One region of the Streptomyces sp. CNT372 genome, then DNA from elsewhere that is predicted to be linked to it. Evidence: riboswitches for the same ligand, from Rfam matches in the RefSeq annotation. Region 1 holds a riboswitch; each other region holds the start of a gene.

Evidence for each region. A riboswitch is a leader RNA that binds a small molecule or an ion and turns the genes downstream of it on or off. The one in region 1 is predicted to bind cobalamin.
Region 2: it holds a riboswitch for cobalamin, as region 1 does, so the genes downstream of both, metE (5-methyltetrahydropteroyltriglutamate--homocysteine S-methyltransferase) here and C593_RS0117345 (cobalamin biosynthesis protein) in region 1, are expected to answer to the same signal.
Region 3: it holds a riboswitch for cobalamin, as region 1 does, so the genes downstream of both, C593_RS0115195 (CoA-acylating methylmalonate-semialdehyde dehydrogenase) here and C593_RS0117345 (cobalamin biosynthesis protein) in region 1, are expected to answer to the same signal.

The regions. Positions count from the first base shown of each region.
Region 1 covers NZ_KB897783.1:53,157-56,422, reverse strand. The annotation lists gene C593_RS0117350 (cobyric acid synthase) at 1-360, opposite strand, end outside; gene C593_RS0117345 (cobalamin biosynthesis protein) at 357-1,409, opposite strand; cobalamin riboswitch at 1,442-1,583, opposite strand; gene C593_RS0117340 (hypothetical protein) at 1,751-1,972, opposite strand; gene C593_RS0117335 (inorganic phosphate transporter) at 1,985-3,238, opposite strand.
Region 2 covers NZ_KB897781.1:401,127-404,392, reverse strand. The annotation lists gene metE (5-methyltetrahydropteroyltriglutamate--homocysteine S-methyltransferase) at 1-1,668, opposite strand, end outside; cobalamin riboswitch at 1,801-2,024, opposite strand; gene C593_RS0114595 (3-hydroxybutyryl-CoA dehydrogenase) at 2,360-3,266, opposite strand, start outside.
Region 3 covers NZ_KB897782.1:19,287-22,552, reverse strand. The annotation lists gene C593_RS0115205 (SpoIIE family protein phosphatase) at 1-996, opposite strand, end outside; gene C593_RS33780 (DUF4430 domain-containing protein) at 1,267-1,407, opposite strand; cobalamin riboswitch at 1,613-1,790, shown strand; gene C593_RS0115195 (CoA-acylating methylmalonate-semialdehyde dehydrogenase) at 2,004-3,266, shown strand, end outside.

The DNA.
Region 1 (3,266 bases):
GCAGGCCATCACCGGTTCGAACAGCTCGCGTTGGCGGTTGCCGTGGTAGCCGCGGGCGCTCATCTCGCCGATCGGGCGGCCCAGCAGCACGACCTGGCTGGACCGGTCGCCGCCGGGCTTGAGCAGCACCGGGTTCATCTGCGCGGTCGGCTCGACCCGGGCCGCCTGCGCCTGCATCGCCTGCGCCCGCCCGATCTCCGCACCCTCCCGTGTCACGAAGGAGTTCAGCGACATGTTCTGGCCCTTGAACGGCGCGACCTTGACGCCCTGCCGGACCAGCCACCGGCAGATCCCGGCGGTGACCACGCTCTTCCCGGCGTCCGAGGTCGTCCCCGCGACCAGCAGCCCCCCACCGCTCATGCCGTCCTCCCGCCGCTGTCCGGCCCGCCGCGCCCCGACGCCCGGCGCCGGCCTCCGCCGAAGGCCCCCGCGGCCAGCCGCGCGCCCGCGCACACCGCCAGGGAGAGCGCGCCCACCCGGCGCGACAGCCGCACCGCGTGCTCGATGTCGCCCGGCTCCACCGCCCGGCCGCCCGCGTTGAGCACCGGCCGGTGCTCGACCCGCCCCCCGTACGCCAGCGTCCCGCCCAGCCGCACACCGAGCGCCCCCGCGAACGACGCCTCCACCGGGCCCGCGTTGGGGCTCGGGTGCCCGGCCGCGTCGGCCCGCCAGGCGCGCACCGCGCCCCGCGGATCGGGCCCGGCGAGGGCGGCGAGCACGGCGGTCAGCCGGGCGCCCGGCCAGCCCGCCACGTCGTCCAGCCGGGCCGAGGCCCAGCCGTAGCGCAGATGGCGCGGCGAGCGGTGCCCGACCATCGCGTCCAGGGTGTTGACGGCGCGGAAGCCCAGCAGGCCGGGCACACCGGCGACGGCGCCCCACACCAAGGCTCCGACGACCGCGTCGGAGGTGTTCTCGGCGACGGACTCCACGACGGCGCGCGCGATCCCGTCCGCGTCCAGCGCCTGCGGGTCCCGCCCGCACAGGTGCGGCAGCCGCGCCCGCGCCGCCTCGACGTCCCCGGCCTCCAGCGCTGCCCCGACGGCGCGGGCCTCCCGGCCCAGGGTCGTCCCGCCGACGACGGCCCAGGTGGCGGCCGCGGTCAGGGCGGTGGCGGCGGCGGGGGAGCGGCGCACGGCGCGCGCGGCGAGCAGTCCGGCGGCGGTCGCGCCCCCGGCGCACACCAGCGTGTGCAGGGCGCCCCGGGCGCGGTCGTCGCGCCACAGCACGCCCTCGACGGCGGCGGCCGCCCGTCCGAACGCGGCCACCGGGTGCCCGGTGCGCGGATCACCGACGAGCAGGTCGGCGAGGAGCCCCGCGGCGGCGCCGCAGGCGAAGATCCGGCCGCCGCGTGTGCGGCCGGCGTCCCGGGAAGGGGGTCCGGACGGCAGGGCTGGGCCACGGCCAGGCATGACGCAGAGTCCTCACTCAGGGTCCGCGCCCTGGCTCGACGTGAACGGCGGCGAGAGTTCCTGGCTCCCCGGACTCCGGGTGACAGTGGCGGGACCGCGCCGGATTCTCACCGGACTTCCTCTTCTGCCGCCGTATGGCCCCGGCAGTCCACCACGGCCGCCCACGCCCGTCAACTCACCCTTGACCTGCGGCGGGACAGTGTGCCGAGGCCCACACGAGGGCTCGTGCTGCGGGTGCACGGAGACGGCGCCCGGAGGCGGCGCACTCGGACGGCGCACGGGCCGGGCACCGCCCGGTGGCGGTACCCGGCCCGTGCCGGTGACGGATCGGTCGGCGGACGTCAGTCGACGATCAGAAAGATCCCGTACGCGACGGCCACCGCGCAGAGCGCGAAGCAGGCGTACGCACCCGTGCGGGCCATCACGGCGCTGCCGCCGGTCCGCACGGCGGCCTCGCCCTTGCTGAGGCCGATGATGCCGAGGGTGAACAGGCCCACGAGGGCCACGGTGGCGACGAGGCTCACGCCGAAAACGGAGCCGAGGGCTACCCAGTCGATCTTCATCTTGCTGCTTCCTTACACCGCGGCCGGTCGGGCCGGCTCGGTCTCGGCGGGGGCCGGGACGGTGGTCCTGATCTCACCGGCCGGCGGCGGGGTGACGGCCGCGATGGCGGTGGTGACGACGCCCGCGGGCTCCCCGGAACCCTCCGCGCCCTCGGCGCCGGGGGCCTCGGTGTCGTTGACGTTGGTGTGGTCGACAACCTGGCGGCGGGAGGCGATCCAGATCGCCAGTGAGGAGGCGACCAGGAAGACCGCGACCACGGCGACGCCCCAGTCACCCTGCTTGGTGACGAACTCGGAGGCGGCGGCGACCAGGCCGGCGGCCGGCAGGGTCAGACCCCAGGCGACGAACATCCGGGTCGCGGTCGACCAGCGGACCACACCGCCCTTGCGGCCGAGGCCCGCACCCATCACCGCGCCGGAGCAGGAGTGCGTGGTGGAGAGGGAGAAGCCCAGGTTGGAGGAGGCCAGGATGACGCTCGCGGCGCTGGTCTGGGCGGCGAAGCCCTGCTGCGGCTGGAGGTCGGTGAGGCCCTTGCCCATGGTGCGGATGATGCGCCAGCCACCGAGGTAGGTACCGAGGGCGATCGCGACACCGGCGGAGACGATGACCCACATCGGGGGGTTGGAACCCGGCGCGAGCACGTTCCCGGCGACCAGGGCCAGGGTGATGATGCCCATCGTCTTCTGGGCGTCGTTGGTGCCGTGGGCCAGGGAGACCAGGCCGGCAGAGGCGATCTGGCCGGCGCGGTAGCCCTTGGCCGTGTCCTTCTGATCGGTGTTCTTGCCGATCTTGTACGTCAGCCGGGCGGCGATCATCGCGCCGATGCCGGCGACGAGCGGGGCGGCGATGGCCGGGATCAGCACCTTGGTGATCACCACACCGCCGTTGACGGCGGAGAAGCCGGCCGAGGCGACGGTGGCGCCGATGAGGCCGCCCATCAGGGCGTGGGAGGAGCTGGACGGCAGACCCACGAGCCAGGTCAGCAGGTTCCAGAGGATGGCGCCGACGAGCGCCGCGAAGATGACTTCAGGAGAGATGCCTGATTCGTCGACCAGACCGCTGGAGATCGTCTTGGCGACCTCCACCGACAGGAACGCGCCGACGAGGTTCAGAACGGCGGACATGGCCACCGCGGTCTTGGGCTTCATCGCGCCGGTCGAGATGGTCGTCGCCATCGCGTTGGCGGTGTCGTGGAAACCGTTCGTGAAATCGAACACGAGAGCTGTCACGATCACAATCGCGAGCAGCAAGGTGATGTGTTCCATTTACCCAGGCAATCGTTTGACGTCATTG
Region 2 (3,266 bases), on a different contig from region 1:
CTGCGCGTACGTCGTCCAGCGGACCGTCATCGCCTCGGGACGGGAGATGTCCCCCGCCAGGATCGGGGGCCGGACGTAACGGGTGCCGTACGACTGGACCCAGCCGTGCTGGGTGGCCAGATAGCCGGTGAGCTGCTCGGCGAAGTACTGGACCATGTCGTTGCGCTCGGGTTCGCCGTGCACCAGGACGTCCAGCCCGGCCTTCTCCTGGAAGGAGAGCACCTCCTGGATCTCGGTCCTGATGCGCTCCTCGTACCCGGCGGTGTCGATCCGCCCGGCGCGCAGGTCGGCGCGGGCGGTGCGCAGTTCCGCGGTCTGCGGGAAGGAGCCGATGGTGGTGGTCGGCAGCAGCGGCAGACCCAGGTGCGCCCGCTGGGCGGCGGTGCGGTCGGCGTACGGCTGGGAGCGGCGGCCGTCGGTGTCGGTGATCGCGGCGGTACGGGCGCGCACGGCCGGGTCCCGGGTGAGGGGGGAGCCGGCGCGGGAGGCCAGGTCGGCCCGGTTGGCGGCGAGTTCGGCGGCGATCGCGCCGGTGCCCCGGCTGAGCCCGGTGGCCAGGGTGACGATCTCGGCGGTCTTCTGCTCGGCGAAGGCCAGCCAGCGCAGCACCTGCGGGTCGATGTCCCGCTCGGCGGCCGCGTCGAACGGGACGTGCAGCAGGGAGCAGGAGGCCGCGACGTCGACCCGGCCGGCCAGCCCGAGCAGGGTGCCCAGGGTGGTGAGTGACTTCTCCAGGTCGTTGATCCAGATGTTGCGGCCGTCCACGACACCGGCGACCAGCCGCTTGCCGGGCAGTCCGCCGGCCGCCGCGAGGGCGTCCAGGTTGGCGGCGGCGGGCCCGGTGAAGTCCAGGGCGAGACCGTCGACGGGGGCCTTGGCGAGGACCGGGAGGGCGTCGCCGAGCCGGTCGAAGTAGGAGGCGACCAGCAGCTTCGGCCGGTCCGCGAGCCCGCCGAGCTCGCGGTAGGCCCGGGCGGCGGCGTTCAGTTCGGCGGGGGTGCGGTCCTGCACCAGGGCGGGCTCGTCGAGCTGCGCCCACTCGGCGCCGGCGGCCCGCAGGTCGGCCAGCACCTCCGCGTACACCGGAAGCAGCCGGTCCAGGAGGGTCAGCGGGTCGAAGTCGGCGGCGACCCCGGGGGCGGGCTTGGCGAGCAGGAGGTAGGTGACGGGTCCGACGAGCACCGGGCGTGGCGTGAGGCCCAGGGCGAGGGCTTCCTTGAGTTCGGCGACCTGCTTGGCCGGGTCGGCCGTGAAGACGGTGTCCGGGCCCAGCTCGGGCACCAGGTAGTGGTAGTTGGTGTCGAACCACTTGGTCATCTCCAGCGGGGCGACCTGCTGGGTGCCGCGGGCCATGGCGAAGTAGCCGTCCAGGGCGTCCGCCGCGACCGCGTCGCGGTGCCGCCCGGGGATCGCGCCGACCATGACGGAGGTGTCCAGGACGTGGTCGTAGAAGGAGAAGTCACCGGTGGGGACCTCGTGGACGCCGGCGGCGGCGAGCCGCTGCCAGTGGGTGCGGCGCAGACCGGCGGCGGTCTCGTGCAGGGCCTCGGCCGTGACCCGGCCCTTCCAGTACCCCTCGATCGCCTTCTTCAGTTCCCGGTTCCGCCCCTGGCGGGGGTAGCCGTAGAGGGTGGCGCCTGCTGCCGCGGCTGCGGACTTCGGTGTCACGGAACTCTCCTTCGCGAGTTGTGTGAACAACCCCGGCCACGCCACGGGTACACGAAGGAGCGGGCGCACGGACACCCGTGCCACCGCTGCCGCCGACCCACCCGCGAGGTCACCGAGGTCTCCGCGCGCGACTGTCGCGCACGGGCAGTGGCAGGTCTTCGGACTCGCGGGCACGTCCTGACGACGTCAGGCCACCTACTGGCCGTCGCTTCCCGGGCCCCTTGTACGGGCCCAGTGCATGTGACGGCGGTCGTTCCCGCTCACCGCTGCGGGGCAGTCCCGGATTCCCACCGGGTTCCCTCTTGCGACGCCTCCCGCCTGGCTGACGGGGCGAACCAGCTGCACGGGCCAGCGTAGACCGGGGGACCTGGTCACGGGGAGGAAGTCCACCAGACGGACGTTGAAATGAGACACGCGGCCCGGTCGGGCCGCGCTCGCGGCGGGCCGCCCCGCCCTCCGCCCCGGAGGCCGCCGGGCCCAGGGACTGCGCTCCCGTGTCAGCCGCGTGAGCCGGGGCGGCGGGACGCACGGCCGGACGCACGGCGGGCGCGGGGCGGCTCACTCGTACCGCCCCGCGCCCGCCTCCACAGCGGCAGCGTACGGACCCCCTCAGGTCCCGGCTGCCTCGCACCGGGGTCCCTCAACCCCGGCCGTCTCTGCCCGGGGTCGCCCCCGGTCGCAGGCCCCGGGGTCACCCCCGGTCGTAGGTGTGGAACCCCCGCCCGTTCTTGCGGCCCAGCAGGCCGGCCTCCACCATCCGCCGGAGCAGCGGGGGAGGGGCGTACAGGGGTTCCTTGAACTCGTCGTACAGAGACTGCGCGATCGAGGCCACCGTGTCGAGCCCGATCAGGTCCGCGAGTTTCAGCGGGCCCATCGGATGGGCGCAGCCCAGCTCCATCCCGGCGTCCACGTCGGCCGCGGTCGCGAAGCCGGACTCGGCCATCCGGATCGCCGACAGCAGGTAGGGCACCAGCAGCGCGTTGACCACGAAACCGGCCCGGTCCTGCGCGCGCACCACCGTCTTGCCCAGCGTGTGCGTGGCGAAGTCCTCCACCGCGGCGGCCGTGGCGGGTGCGGTGTGCAGCGAGGTGACCACCTCGACCAGCGGCAGCACCGGTACGGGGTTGAAGAAGTGCAGCCCCACCACCCGGTCCGCACGGCCGGTCGCCATGCCGAGGCGCATCACGGGGATGGACGAGGTGTTGGTGGTGAGGACCGCCTCCGGATCGGCCACGATCTTGTCGAGGGCGGCGAAGACCTCGGTCTTGGCCGCCGCGTTCTCGACGACCGCCTCCACGACGAGCTGACGATCCGCCAGCGCGTCCATGTCGGCGGTGAACACGGTCCGGGCGAGGGCGTCCTCGGCCGAGAGGCGGTCCAGCTTGCGGCGCTGCACCGCACGCTCCAGGGACATCGCGGTCCGCTCCCGCGCGGTGCGGGCGGCCACCGTGTCGGCCTCGCGGACGAGGGTGTCCAGCCCGGCCCGGGCGCACACCTCCGCTATGCCGGCGCCCATCTGCCCGCCGCCGACCACCCCGACCCGCCGGATGTCCGACGCCCCGTGTCCGGGCGCGGAGCCGGACGCGCCTCCGGTCCCT
Region 3 (3,266 bases), on a different contig from region 1:
CGGGGTGATGGGCAGGGTGTGCTCGCTCCAGCGGGCCTGGCCCGGCAGGAAACCGAGCGCCATCCCGCCCGGCGGCTCGTACCAGGAGACGCGGCCGCCGGAACGCAGCATCATGCCGGGGTGCCCGGCGCGCACCACCCGGACGCAGGACCGGTCCGGGGGGAAGACGCAGGAGACGAGGGTGGCGAAGAGCTGGTCCTCGCCCCGTTCGGCGGCGAGGATCTCCTCCAGGAGACGCAGCTGGTCGGGGCCGGTGCGCCCGCTCATCACGGCCGCGCGCCAGGCGACCCGCAGGCAGACGCCGAGGGCCGCCTCGGCCGGGCCGTGCCCGGAGACGTCGCCGACCACTGCGTGCACCGAGCCGTCCTCGGTCTGGACGACGTCGTAGAAGTCGCCGCCGAGGACGCCGTGGGCGCGGCCGGCCTCGTACCGGGCCACGACCGAGAAGTCGTCCCCGCGCAGCAGCGGGACGGGAAGCAGACCGCGCTCCAGCCGGGTGTTCTCCTGGGCGCGCAGCCGGACCGCCTGGAGGGCGGCGGTGGCGCGCTGGACCTGCTTGCGCTGGAGGGCGTAGCGCACGGCGCGGCTCAGCCCCTCCGAGGTCAGCTGGGCCTTGGACAGGTAGTCCTCGGCGCCCTCGGCCACGGCCGCGAGACCGGTGGGCCCGTCGGCGAGGCCGGTGAGCACGACCACCGCCGCCTCCGGCGCGAAGGTCAGCGTCCGGCGCACGGCCGCGAGGCCCTGGGCGTCCGGCAGGTGCAGATCGAGGAGCACACACAGGCCGGTGCCCCGCTCCTCGGTGACGGCCTCGGCCTCGGCCAGGCTCTTGCACCAGGTCAGCCGGGCGGGCAGCTCCGCGTCGGCCAGTACCTCCTCGAACAGCAGCGCGTCCCCCGCGTCGTCCTCGATCAGGAGAAGGGACACCTCCTGATCCGTCGCGGGGAGATCACCTCCCTGCGACGGCACCAGCGCCCTTCCCAGCGCGGGCAGCTCCACCCCAGCCTCCTCGTCACGCCATCGGCCCCCGATGCGTCGCGAGAACAATACTGGTGGCGGGGTCGTGCCCGCGCCGAGTGATCGCGCCCGGTGGGCCTCGCCGTCCGATGGCCGCAGTCGCCGCGCGGAGGGATTTCGTTCTGCGGCTTGCCAGGGGTGTCGCGCCTGTGCCCGGGGCACCGGGTGTGCGAAGTGTCTCCTCCGCGCGCCCGGCGCCCCGTCACCGGGGACGCGCCCGCCCCCGGTGCCCCGTCACGCGGGCCGGGTGCGTCAGAACGAGGTCCGGGTGAACGCCACCCGGTCGCCCGCGTTCAGCCGGAACTGGCAGCCGCCGACCGGTGTGGGCGTCCCGTTGACCGAGATGTTCCAGTACGCGGAGCCGCCGCCGGAGACCCCCTTCACGGTGTCCACCGAGAAGTCGTCGAAGGAGGCGTACCAGGTCCCGTCCCAGGTGAAGCCGTGTTCGTGTGCGCCGCCGGGTGGGCGGCGGCGGGCGCGGGTGCGGGGCCGGCACGGCCTGGGCGGCGGCGGGCGCGGTGGTCAGGGCGAGACCCAGCGCCGTGGCGGTGACCAGGGCGCGGCAGGGGTGGACTTAGTAGGACGTCCAACTATATCTTCGCGACCGAAGGCCCGCGGTGCAGGGAAGCCGGTGTGAATCCGGCGCGGTCCCGCCACTGTGACCGGGGAGTGCGTCCTCCAGCGAGGAAGGCCACCGGCGGAGAGATCCGCCGGGAAGGCCGGAGGGCGTGCGCTGATCCGGGAGTCAGGATACCGGCCGCGGGATGTTCCGTGTTGTCCACGAGGATGGAGCAGACACGCATGGCACCGGTCCGTACCCGTGACCCTGGTGATCCGGCGAGGCACACCCGCGTTCCCGCGCACGTGTAGCCCTCGGCGGCCCTCCGGCCTCCGCGTCCCACGGTGGTTCCGCGCGCCCGCACCCGACCGGTGCGCCGCGCCGGCCCGCCGTGCCATCCCCGGATCTCACCTGACGAGAGCAGGCTTCCATGGTCCGTGAACTGACACATTTCGTCGGCGGAAAGCGCACGCCCGGCACCTCCGGGCTCTTCGCCGACGTCCACGACCCCAACACCGGTGCCGTCCAGGCGCACGTCCCGCTCGCCGGGGCCGAGGAGACCCGCGCCGCGATCGCCGACGCGGCGGCCGAGCAGCCCGAATGGGCCGCGTGGAACCCGCAGCGCCGCGCCCGCGTTCTGATGCGCTTCCTCCAGCTCGTCGAGGACGAACGGGACGAACTCGCCCGCCTGCTCTCCGCCGAGCACGGCAAGACCGTCCCCGACGCGCACGGCGACCTCCAGCGCGGCCTGGAGGTCGTCGAGTTCGCCGCGGGCATCCCGCACCTGCTCAAGGGCGAGTTCACCGACAACGCCGGCACCGGCATCGACGTGCACTCCCTGCGCAGCCCCCTCGGCGTGGTCGCCGGCATCACCCCGTTCAACTTCCCGGCGATGATCCCGCTCTGGAAGGCCGCCCCCGCGCTCGCCTGCGGGAACGCCTTCGTCCTCAAGCCCTCCGAACGCGACCCCTCCGTGCCGCTGCGGCTCGCCGAACTCTTCGTGGAGGCGGGCCTTCCGCCCGGTGTGCTGAACGTCGTCAACGGCGCGAAGGAGGCCGTGGACACGCTGCTGGAGGACCCCCGCGTGGACGCCGTCGGCTTCGTCGGCTCCACCCCCGTCGCCCAGCACGTCTACGAGACCGCCGCCCGGCACGGCAAGCGCGCCCAGTGCTTCGGCGGCGCCAAGAACCACATGATCGTCATGCCGGACGCCGACCTGGACCAGGCCGTGGACGCCCTCGTCGGCGCCGGCTACGGCTCCGCCGGTGAACGCTGCATGGCCGTCTCCGTCGCCGTCCCGGTGGGCGAGGAGACCGCCGACGCCCTGGTGGCCGCCCTGCGGGAACGCGTCGGCACCCTGCGCATCGGCCGCTCCGACGACCCCGGGGCCGACTTCGGGCCGCTGGTCGGCCGCGACGCCCTGGACCGGGTCCGCCGCTACGTCGACATCGGCGTCACCGAGGGCGCCGAACTCGTCGTCGACGGACGGGACTTCGTCCTCCCCGGCCACGAGAACGGCTTCTTCGCCGGCGCCTCCCTCTTCGACCGGGTCACCCCCTCGATGCGGATCTACCGCGAGGAGATCTTCGGCCCGGTGCTCTCGGTGGTCCGCGCCGCCGACTACGAGGAGGCCCTGCGGCTGCCCAGCGAGCACCCCTTCGGCAACGGCGTCGCCCTGTTCACCCGCGACGGC